Regions from separate parts of the Cytobacillus sp. T106 genome, predicted to be linked through region 1. Evidence: riboswitches for the same ligand, from Rfam matches in the RefSeq annotation. Region 1 holds a riboswitch; the other holds the start of a gene.

Region 1 (6,000 bases):
GGAGTGGGCAGCCCAGCTTCCTAAAAAAGAAAAAGCTCTTCAAGTGCATTATGTTCAGCTGCAGAAAGAGCTTGATGCAATCATTGCCTCCTATCCGGATGCAGAACATATTTTTTCAAAAACACAAAAGGCTTTAAAAGCTGTCAGAAGCCTGGAGAAGAAAACCGGCAAGGCAAAATTGGACAGCAGCCTGAAGGCAGATCTTCTGCATAAGCTTCAAGTGAAGGAAGAACAGCTGCAGGAGCTCAGCTTTGAGGCTTCCGGACTGGAAGCAGACATTTCTGCAGATTCTTCTCTCCTGGTAAAGGGACAGAAATTCAATGTGAAGGTTACCCTTCGCAATAAAGGTGCAGCAGCCCTGGAAAAAGCCTCTGTGGTGCTCAACCTTCCTAAAGGCTGGAAATCTGAAGGCAGCGGAAAAGCAGCCAGCCTTGCTCGCGGGGCCTCAGCCACATTCAACTTTAAGGCTGAAGTGCCAAAGGACGCCGATTATTACCACGCTTATCAGGAGGACAGCATCACCGCCTCGATTTCTTATAAAAGCAAAGGCTCGGCTGTAGAACAGGTGAAAGGACTTGAGGAAACTGCTGCGGTTCTCCCGGATATTGCTCTGACTTTATCCCCCGAGGACATTATTGTAAATACATCCGACGTCCAAGAAGAAATACCAGTAGAGGTTAAAGTGAAAAATTACCGTCCAGGAAAAGCAGAGGCCTCTGTAGCTTTAAATGTGCCTAAAGGCTGGACTGTAACCCCAAAAGCAGCGAAGGTCAGCTTCTCAAAGCAGGCGGAGGAAAAAGCCGTACAATTTACCTTGTCTCCTCCTTCTAATATCAAGGCCGGGGATTTCTCCATTGAAGCCACAGCCAAATCAGGCGGCAAGGAATTCTCATCAGCCATCCAGGAAATCAGCTATGACCATATCGGAAACTTCTATTATCAGTATGATGCTAAAGTGAATGGCGTTGCCTTTGAGCTCCTCAAGCCGGAAGGGCTGAAGGTAGGCTATATCGACAGCGGCTTTGATAAAGTGGCCGATTATTTAACCAATGCCGGCTTTGATATCACTCAGCTGTCGGAGGCCGATCTGGCTTCTGGTGACTTGAGCAAATATGACACGATTGTTGTCGGCATCCGCGCCTATCTGTCGCGTGAAGATTTAAAGGCCAATAATGAGAGGCTTCATAAGTACGTAGAGGACGGCGGACATCTGGTGGTTCAGTATCACAAGCCAAACGACGGATGGGATTCTGAAGCAACTGCTCCTTTCCCGTTAACGATTGGAAACCCATCCATTGAGTGGCGGGTGACTGATGAGGATGCCAAGGTGGAAATGCTGCAGCCGGAATCTCCGCTGTTCAACTATCCAAACAAAATCACTGATGCCGACTGGGATGGATGGGTGCAGGAACGGGGACTGTATTTCCCGATGAAATGGGATGATCAGTATGAGACCTTTGTCCGTATGGCCGATCCGAACGAAGAAGCATTTGACGGCGGCATCCTGATGGCTAAGCATGGCAAAGGCACCTATCTGTATTCGAGCCTTGTCTTTTACCGTCAGATCCAGGGCCAGGTGCCTGGAGGGTATAGAATCTTCGCCAACCTGATCAGCTATGGAGCTGACCACCAGGAATAGAAAAAGAGAGTGAAGGGATGTATTCCTTCACTCTCTTTTTTTGCTACACAACTGCCGCATGTTTTTCGCTATATGATGACAGCTGGTGATCCAGCTTTCTGCCCGCAGCCATCAGGTTGGCCAGGCATTCCTTCCGGAGGCTGTCTGTACAGATGAAATTAAATTTCAGCTCATGCTCAAGCTGGGAGATGCTCGCTGATAGATTTTTCCCGCTCTCTGCAGCCTTTCTCAGCTGCTCCTCAAAAAACTCCGGTGTACCAAAAAAACTCATGTTTCTCCATCCTTTCCTTTCAGTAACTGCGCCAAAAGGTTCGGCCGATTAGCTCTGAAAGTACTAAGAATAAGATTCAAAGCTATTCCACGTATTACCCTGGCAGCCCGACGATCATAGCTTGCGCCTTAGACTCGCGGCTTTGCGTCCCTACTTTTCAATAAGTTTGCCTTTTTCAATTTTCATACTATTATCATATTACTTTTATCCTGTATTTTCAAATTTTTTTTTACATATTTTGAGTTTTTTCTAGTTTCTTATAAAAAGTGAATCAAATTGCCCATCTCTTGTTAATTCATTTTCTTTTACACCGATAATAAGAATACTCTAGAAAAAATTTCCGTCTCTTTAAGGATTAATTGGAGGACTTCATGACAATTTCCAGCAGAGGGGTAAGCTATCATATGCAGCAATCCTCCAAGGCGGGGGCAGAAACTATAGTGTTTGCTCACGGATTAGGAATGGATAGCAGTATTTGGAGCCGTATTATTCCCCATCTTACAGATGATTTTCACGTACTGACTTTTGATTTCACTGGCCATGGCTCAAGCAAGAAAATAGAGGGAAGTGCATCATGGGAGTCACTTTTAGAAGATTTCAGATCAATAGCAGATGCTGAAGGTTTATCCGGGTTTCATTTTGCCGGGCAGGGAATGGGTGTCCACCTAGGGATCCGATGGGCAGAAAGATATCCTTCCAGCCTCTCCTCTTTTATTGTTTTTACTACCAGTATCTTGTATCCAGCCGAATATTATCAATCTGTTTATAATACTGCTTCAAACCTGGCAGACCAAATGATCCCGAAACTGATTAGCAATATGGATGAAGAAAGTTGTACACTGATAAAGAATTCTTTAGGGAAATTGGACTTTCTTTCATATCTTGAATTGCATGATATGCTTTCAAAAACAAAATCATTTACGCTTTTTAACAGGATGACGATCCCCGTTCTGCTTTTAGCTGCAGAATATGATGATATCTCCCCGCCTTCTTTAGTATTTTTGGGCGGTGAAATAACAAACCGAAAACAGAGATTTCTAATTCCTGAAGCCTCACACCTCATCCAGTTGGATCAGCCTGCTTTAACAGCAGAAAAATGCATATCATTTTTATCAGGACTTTCCGGTGCTGCAATTCCGCGGTCAGGGAATATTAATCCCTTTCTTACAGAATTGATAAGATATATTGACAAGAGCCCGCTTCCAGGCCCGCTTTTTCCGGAGAAGAAACTGGAATTAAAGATCCTTGATGAATTTAAATTACTGGCAGACCAAAAAGAAATAAAAGGAAAATGGAACCAGAGAAAAGCCAAAGAATTGTTAACGTATCTATGCCTGTTTGGCTCCGCTTCAAGAGAGATGCTGGCTGACGTATTCTGGCCAGAGCTTCCGCAATCCAACTCGCAGAATCAGCTCCGGGTCAGCCTGACACACTTGCGAAAGATTTTTCAAGGCAGCGGAATACCAGATGTAATTAAAGTCGAGAATAATCATGTTTCCATCGATGCCAAAATAGAGCTCGATTCCCTTCAGCTCGACTCACAGCTCAAGGATGCACTCGAAAGCAATGATTGGACAAGAACTGTGCAATTAAAGGAAAAAATGATAAAACAGGTACCCGTAAAGTTTCTGCCGCAATTCAAGGCAAAATGGGCTGAAGAATATAGAAACTCACTTAACCTGAATTTCCTTAGACTATTAACCAAGACATATAAGCAGCATTTACATCTTAGAGAAATAACAGAAGCTTTGACAGATATGGAACTGATATTGAAGATTACTTCTGACAAATCAAAAATCCACCAGGAAATAAAGGAATTGTATGAGAAAATTGGATTTACAGCGCAGTATAACACAGTCTAATACCTTTCAGTATTTACCTAAAAAAATAGTAATTAAGTCATAAGCAGTCCAGTTTTCGTGGAGGACACTGTAAATGGCAGATGAGTCAGCGTATAAACTTGGTTGTTTATGTTGTTTTATCAATATTGATAAGATAGCAACACTAAAATAGCATAGCAATTAGCATCCCAAATAACACTTGGCAATAACTATCTTTAAAGTGCAATTTAGGGTGCTATTTTACTGCTATTAGAATGTGATTTAAATCTTCTCCAAGAAAACTATATAGCAAATAATTGCTCTTAGCGGATACAACAGAGGGGACGCTGATGAGTGAGTACCCAGTAATGGAATAATAAAGGGACAGTTTACTTTTAAATGCAGATCAGAAGTGGTTTTGGAAAAAAAGTAAAGTAAATTTCCCCCTATATATCTCAGTTAGAAGGGGACCTGGTTTCATTGTGTAAGAATGCAAACGTTTAGAGGGAAACCGCCTATTCAACTATTCAGCGATTGGGTGCGTTAATTGAATAAGAACAAAACTTTTAAATTAAAAAAGCCTGGGATATCCCAAGCTTTTTTTGTTAGATAATTGTATTGTTAATTCTTCCCATGCTTTTCATTTACGAAAACGTAATTATTTTGGCTGTATTTTATATTTCTCCACATTATCTGAACTACTTAATTAAGTCACTGGCTTTCTTTTATTCTTCTACTTTAAATTTTCCCAGCAGGCCATCCAGGTTTACAGCAGCTTTATTAAGATCCACAGACTCAACCTTCACCATGTCCATATCTTCTGTCTGCTGATCGATGTTCGAGATAAGTTCCATCAATCGCTCAGTAACCACCTGGAACTGGCTAGAAAGATCCTCGATGCTGGCTGCCACTTCCTCGCTTCCCGCTGCCATCTGTTCGCTCACAGCGGAAATTTCCTGGATTCTCCCATTTGTATTATCAACAGAACCTAAGATATTCTCAAAAGATTGAACTACTGCATCTATTGAATACTTTCCGCTGCTTACATCCTGGTTGGTCTTTGTCATGGCAGCAGATGTTGCATCTGCATCCGTTTGGATTTGCTGTATGATTTCAGAAATATTGGATGCTGACTGGTTAGTTTGGCTTGCCAGGTTGCCTACTTCCTGCGCGACCACAGCAAAGCCCTTTCCATGCTCACCTGCACGTGCCGCTTCAATGCTGGCATTTAGCGCCAGCAGGTTGGTTTGCCCTGCAATATCGGATATATCCTTAATAATGACTGCAATTTTTTTAGAACCTTCTATGAAACCGTTTATAGCATGCTCCAGCTGATTGAATGATTGGTCGATGCCATTCATTTTCTCAGCAGCATCCAGCACCTGCTGCTTTCCTGAGGTAGCAAGGTTTGCCGTTTCAGATGAAGCCTGATTGACCAGGCTGGAAGTTTCTGCTGTGTTTCCCACACCGACAGCCATTTCATCCATCGTTACTGCGACTTCCTTAGTGGATTGCAGCTGAAGATCAACTGTTTTTTGAAAATCACTGATTTGAGCTTTTATTTCTTGTAAACTGGCATTTGTTGCAATGATCTTCTGTTCCAGTACGCTTGAAGATTGTGATACGGTACCCCCTGTTTGCTTGACTCCGGCAAGCAGCTCCTGCAGACCGTTTCTCATATGCTCCAGGGGCGGGAAAATGCTCCTCAGCGGACCCAGGAGCTTAATGTCAGCCGGACGTGATAAATCCCCTTGGCTTACTCGTTCAACAAACCTCTGAATTTCGTTAAAAGGTTTTGCGTAGGAAGTAAAATTGATGAAGCCTGAAAGAACAAATCCAACAATGATAAGCAGCTGAAGGACCAAGGACTCTGCAGACAGAAAAGATTTGTTGAATATAAGTGAATAAACACCAATAATTATTACACCCGAAATTACAGCCTGTATAATGACATTAACCATATAAATCATTATTTTCTTTACAATATCATTCTTTTTCTGCCCCATTTTTCTCCCCTATTCCCTTATAAAATATAATCCTTAATAAGTATATCGGAATAGCAGTGGAAAAATTTAGGCCAGCGAAAAAAAATCTAGTGATCGACACCTTTGTATTCTTAAGCATAAAAAAAAACGGCTCTCAAAACAGAGGCCGCTCCAATCATATCTATTCATTTTTCTTAACCACCAGCTTCAGCTTTTCTGTAATCTCTTCCATCAGCTCGGCCACAGTGAGCTTCTGCTCTTCCTGCGCCTTGTCCAAGGCATATT
Region 2 (6,000 bases), on a different contig from region 1:
GACCTGCGAAGGGAATGGAATCCATCCTTGATATTTTGAAGAATAAGAAGGCAAAAGCGACATTCTTTATGATTGAGCCGCAGGCAAGAGCCAACCCGGCTTCTGTTAAGCGGCTGGTGGAGGAAGGGCATTATCCGGCCCTGCACAGTGTTACCCATGATAAAAACAAGCTTTATGCCGGAAACCCGCAAAATCCCGCCCTGGAAATGGATAAGACCAGGAAAACAATATTGAGCCTGACAGGCATTGACTCCAGGCTGGTGAGAATGCCTTATGGAAGCAAGCCTTATATGACAGGGCCGTTCAGGGACGCCCTTGTGCAGAAGGGATATAAAATGTGGGACTGGAATGTTGATACATTAGACTGGAAATATGCAAGGAGCAGTCCGAAGACTATCTTTGAAAATGTGAAAAAAGGGCTTCAGCCGGCGGCTGCAGGCGGGAAGCCCCCAGTCATCCTGATGCATGTGAACAGCGGGACGGTTTCCATGCTGCCGCAGATCATCGATTACCTATACTCACAAGGATATGAATGCCAGGCTTATAACCCCAATGCCCACTTTTCAATGAATTTCTGGAAGGATGAGAGGCTCTAAAAAAGGCTTGTCCGACAGCATAGGCATTTGTCTTATTGTCAAAATTATTTGTAAATTATTTCGATGTCTCGCATAGTATAGAGTAATTAATATTTCACGTTCCTTTTGACACTCGGGATATTGTATGTTGCTAAAGGCAAATGTGTGCAATGAATCCATGAAATTTTTTCAAGGAGGGGTTATAATGACCGACATCAACAACCGCCAGTTTGTGATTTCCGAAGAAGATTGGTCCCTCCATCGCAAAGGCCACGATGATCAGCAGCGCCACCAGGAAAAGGTACAGGATGCGATCCGGAACAATCTACCAGATCTGATAACAGAAGAAAGCATCATTATGTCCAATGGCCGTGAAGTCGTGAAAATTCCGATTCGCTCTCTTGACGAATATAAAATTCGTTATAACTATGATAAAAACAAACATGTAGGCCAGGGAGACGGAGACAGCCAGGTAGGCGATGTGGTCGCCAGAGACGGCTCCAGCGGCCAGAAAGGCCCCGGGAAAGGCCAGGGTGCAGGCGACCAGCCGGGTGAGGATTATTTTGAAGCTGAAGTGTCCATGATGGAGCTTGAGGAAGCACTGTTCAAGCAGCTGGAGCTGCCAAACCTGAAGAGGAAGGAACAGGAAGAGCATCTGGTTGAGAATATTGAATTCAATGATATCCGCAAAACAGGATTAATGGGCAATATTGATAAAAAGCGGACAATGATGACCGCCTTTAAACGGAATGCGATGACAGGCAAGCCGGCATTCTATCCGATCTATCAGGAGGATCTGAAGTTTAAGACATGGAACGAAATTGTAAAGCCGGATTCAAAGGCAGTCGTGCTCGCAATGATGGATACGAGCGGATCGATGGGATTATGGGAGAAATATATGGCCAGAAGCTTTTTCTTTTGGATGACCCGGTTTTTACGGACAAAGTATGAGACGGTGGAAATAGAGTTCATTGCCCACCATACAGAAGCGAAGGTCGTATCAGAGGAAGATTTCTTTTCAAAAGGGGAAAGCGGGGGAACCATTTGTTCATCAGCCTACCGCAAAGCTCTGGAACTGATCAATGAAAAATATAATCCAAGAAGATTCAATATCTATCCTTTCCACTTTTCCGACGGCGACAATCTTACCTCTGATAATGCCCGCTGTGTGAAGCTTGTTGAAGAGCTGATCGCGGTATCGAGCATGTTCGGGTACGGTGAAGTCAATCAGTACAACCGCCACTCGACCCTCATGTCCGCTTATAAGAATATAAAAAATGAACACTTCCGATACTATATCCTCAAGCAGAAAGCTGATGTTTTCCATGCGATGAAGAGCTTCTTCCAAAACGAAGAAAATAAAATCTATGCATAAACAGAACCGGCGGGCGCAATGCCTGCCGGTTTTACTGTCCGCTCGCACAAAAAAAGCCGTTTAATAAAAAGCGGCTTTCGTTGGCTTTCCATGAAGGTGTTCTTTTATTTCTCCAGCGGGATTGCGATAATTTTCCCGCCGATCTGGACGTGGACTGTGTCAGTGAATACAGCTTTCACAATCCCTTTTAAGGAGATCGAAGAATTTAATGCCAATTTGGATTGTGCTGGATTTTCCGCCATGAAGATTCCCCTTTGCTTCGTATTTGAAGAGTAGCACCTAATTAAAGTAAATGAGTTAGTTACTTTCTTTTTGCCACTTTTTTGGAACTCCTAAACCTGATTTGGCGCATTATGAAGGAAATAAAGATTTGGGAAGGGGAAAAGAAAAAAGCAGCTGCTCATGAATAGCAGACTGCTTTCTCTTCTTTCAGCACTGAGCTTTTGCAGACAGGGCAATCGATATCATCACTCTGCTTAAATTGGATTTTTTTGAAATCTTTTTTGATGAATGTGGTAAAGCCTTTGTACTTATAGCCGCATTCACAGAAATTCGAGTCTTTGACCAGATGCCTCTGATTAGTCTCTTTGCATAAAAATGTCGGGTAAAACATTGATATCCCTCTCTTTAATAAATGGATTAGGCAAATTAGAAAGGGTGTATGATTTATAAAAGTTTACAAGAATGATATTCTTGGCGGCCCGGCTGCCATGACAAATAACTTGTTTTAGGCCCGTGGCTTTGCGTCTTTTACTTTCGTAAAATTTGCCCTTAGTAAGATTAGCACTAAATCAGGGGAAAAATAAAGAGTTTGTTTATTGTTAATATTCTTACTTTAGCCACTCTCCGTTGTAGAGGGGAGTGATGACCTATGGGGAATTGCAGAAAAGAAGCAGCCTGGCCGGTTGGCCAGGCTGTGAGATTAAGAAAGGAACTCTGCCGGATTGAGCCCGAGCTCCCGGCAGATGTCACTGACTGCCTGCTGCTCATTCGGATCAAAATGTCCGTCTGCAAAGCCGATTGCGATACAATAGCGGGCCACCAGCCTGGCGATTTCCGGTTTCGTCCGTATCCTGCCAAGCGCTCTGAATGCCTCTGCCCTGCCGATCGAAGGATCGCGTTCAATCTTCTGGACGTACAGGTTAAACTGCTGAATGACCTTCTGCGTATCAAATACCCGAAGTTCATCACTCTGGTTGACGAATTCAACCATTTTCTGGCGTTCTGCCGGATCCAGCCTTCCATCAGCCATAGCTACAAGTGCACATGCTGCTACAATGGCCTCAAGGACGTCCTGGCTCTTGAATCGGTTAAAGAGGTCCTGGGCTTTTCTTTTTTGCTGGTTGGCCCATTCGGCGTAATCGGTCTGGGATGGAGACCAGGCATTGCCGCAGCTGTTACAGGTAAACTTCAGCTGTTTTTTTCCAATGAAGCCGCCCAATAATCCGACAGGCCCGAGGATCAGGCCGCCAATTGCCGCTTTACCGAGGCCGAAGCCCTTTTCGCCGGTGCGTACATTTGTGGAATGGCAGCGTGGGCATACAATTTCTTCTCCCCCATATCCCTGTGAGGAAGAGTAGGAAGGCTGTCCATAGGAAGGGGACGAATAGGAAGCTTGCGGCTGTGTCTGCTGATAGCTTCCTGAGCTATAGTTCTGCTGGGAGCTGCCTGTGTTATAGCCCTGCTGGTAATTTTGCCCTGCAGGAGCCTGCTGTGAAAAGCTCTGCTGGTAAGTCTGGTTCTGCCCGAAAGGCTGATTGCCATGTGAAGGCTGGGGAGCCGGTTCATCATCCACCGTCACGCCGAAATTACGGCAGAGGGCAGCCAGGCCGCCCTGAAAGCCGCTGGCGATGGCATTAAATTTCCATTCGCCATTATGCCTGTATAGCTCTGCTGCGACGATGGCCGTTTCAACGGTAAAATCCCTGCCAAGGTTAAAGCGGATAAGCTCTTCATTATTTTGTTCATTAAAAATCCGTACATACGCATTTTCAATATGGCCGAAGTTCTGCTGTTTTGCCTGAGCATCGTGGATGGTAATTGTAAAGGCAATCCGGTGGATCGAGTCCGGCACCCTCCGCAGGTCAATTCTGATTTGTTCATCATCTTGATTGCCCGCGCCTGTGCGGTTATCGCCGCTGTACAGGATAGAGCCATTCCCGCCGTTAGGGTTATTATAGAATACGAAATCGAGGTCACTATGTACTTTTCCTGATGCGCCTAATAAGAAAGCAGATGCGTCCAGATCATAGTTGGATCCCTGACGGCTGATATCCCAGCCTAATCCAACAACAACATTTTGAAGCCCGGGGCGGTTCTTGGTCAGATCGACCTTCTGCCCTTTGCTGAGCGTCACTCCCATAATTTCACTCCTTCTTTTCCAGGACCGGCGTAAGCCGTCTCTTGATAGAATCATATATTCCCAATATAACACAGTTCTTAAAGCGGTTTACAGCTTTGGCTGTGCGGACATGCCTCTTTTTATCATACGGGTCAAGGAAGGAAAAGTTTCAGGGGGAGGAGGTTCGTTCAAAGAAAAAAGCAGCTTCCCTGATTGGGGGAGCTGCCTCATGATTGGGCAATTTATTATCTGTCGACATAAGCCGGGCCTGAATGGTCCTGGCGGGTGTTTCCTTGGTCAGAATTCAAAAATGGAAGCTTTGATTTGACTTTGCTGATATTGTCTTCACCGAATGTAGACTTTACCTTATTCATAACCTTATCCCGAGATTCCTTGTTCCTGAACATATACGCAAGCGCACCCAGTGCCACTACCCCAGTCAGGGAATTTCTTTTGCTCATGGATTAGTCCTCCTTAGGTTTGATATTATTCCTTTCCCTTTGCAGGGGGAGATAAACAGTTATATTTTGCTAACTGGGTGAGCGAAGTTAAAGTTGCGATTATATCGAAAAGGGATTTGTATTAACTGGGTTAGAATGAAAAAAAGTTTGATAAGCCTGTTGATTGGAGTGGAAGGCACGTAGACTCCTGTGGGATTGCAGCGGCAGAGCTGAGACCCCGCAGCGCGTAAGCGTGAGGAGGCTCAGCGCCGCCCCGCGGAAAGCGAAGTGCCTGGAACGGAAATCAACAGCCAACATTCAGAGGCTATTAAGACAAAAAGGGATACAGAATGAACCCATTCCATACCCCTTTTGCATATTATTAGAAATTGAAGTTATCAGGATCGGCACCGACGCGTTCGTTTTTGTTGAGGGCATCGATTTTTTCCATGTCTTCTGAGGAAAGCTCGAAGTCAAAGATATCTGCATTTTCAATGATGCGGTGTTCTTTGACTGATTTCGGAATGGTGATGACCTCATTTTGAAGGTCCCAGCGCAGGATGATCTGGGCAGGGGACTTTTTGTGCTTTTCGGCAATCTCTGTAATAACAGGCTCATCCAGGAGCTGTCCCTGCTTAAGAGGAGACCAGGCTTCAAGCTGGATTCCTTTTTGTTTGCAGAATTCGCGGAGCTCAAGCTGGGCCAGATGCGGATGGTATTCAACCTGGTTGACCATCGGCACGATTTCCGCTGTTTCAAGCAGATCCTCCAGATGGTGTACATGGAAGTTGCTGACCCCGATTGCACGGACTCTGCCATCCTTATACAGCTTTTCTAAGGCTCTCCAAGTGTCTTTATACTTGCCTTTGACAGGCCAGTGGATCAGGTACAGATCGACATACTCCAAGCCAAGCTTTGAAAGGCTTTCGTCGAATGCAGCCAGTGTAGAGTCATAGCCCTGCTCAGAGTTCCAGACCTTAGTCGTGATGAATAGCTCTTCGCGCGGGGCACCTGATTCTTTTATAGCCTGTCCCACGCCTTCTTCGTTGCCATAGATGGCTGCTGTGTCAATGCTCTTGTAGCCGTTATTGATGGCTGCTTTGACTGAATCAATGACTTCGGATCCTTCCTGGACCTTGAAAACGCCGAGTCCGAACCAGGGCATTTCCACTCCATTATGCAGCTTTGTTGTGTCCTGCAAGCTTTTTGGCATATTGTTACCTCCCGGAAATTTAATTGCCTTTTTATTTTCTCACAAATGGGGATATT

What was found. A riboswitch is a leader RNA that binds a small molecule or an ion and turns the genes downstream of it on or off. The one in region 1 is predicted to bind cyclic di-GMP.
Region 2: it holds a riboswitch for cyclic di-GMP, as region 1 does, so the genes downstream of both, ABU165_RS12570 (hypothetical protein) here and ABU165_RS06935 (hypothetical protein) in region 1, are expected to answer to the same signal.

What each region holds. Positions count from the first base shown of each region.
Region 1 covers NZ_JBEUMK010000002.1:530,191-536,190, reverse strand. Annotated here, with positions in the region: gene ABU165_RS06940 (NEW3 domain-containing protein) at 1-1,639, shown strand, start outside; gene ABU165_RS06935 (hypothetical protein) at 1,683-1,910, opposite strand; cyclic di-GMP riboswitch class I at 2,009-2,091, opposite strand; gene ABU165_RS06930 (alpha/beta hydrolase) at 2,282-3,772, shown strand; gene ABU165_RS06925 (methyl-accepting chemotaxis protein) at 4,456-5,736, opposite strand; gene ABU165_RS06920 (YwzD family small protein) at 5,897-6,000, opposite strand, start outside.
Region 2 covers NZ_JBEUMK010000005.1:218,069-224,068, reverse strand. Annotated here, with positions in the region: gene ABU165_RS12585 (polysaccharide deacetylase family protein) at 1-596, shown strand, start outside; gene yhbH (sporulation protein YhbH) at 781-1,950, shown strand; gene ABU165_RS12575 (hypothetical protein) at 2,055-2,192, opposite strand; gene ABU165_RS12570 (hypothetical protein) at 2,351-2,563, opposite strand; cyclic di-GMP riboswitch class I at 2,643-2,730, opposite strand; gene ABU165_RS12565 (TerD family protein) at 2,873-4,312, opposite strand; gene ABU165_RS12560 (hypothetical protein) at 4,537-4,752, opposite strand; gene ABU165_RS12555 (aldo/keto reductase) at 5,114-5,944, opposite strand.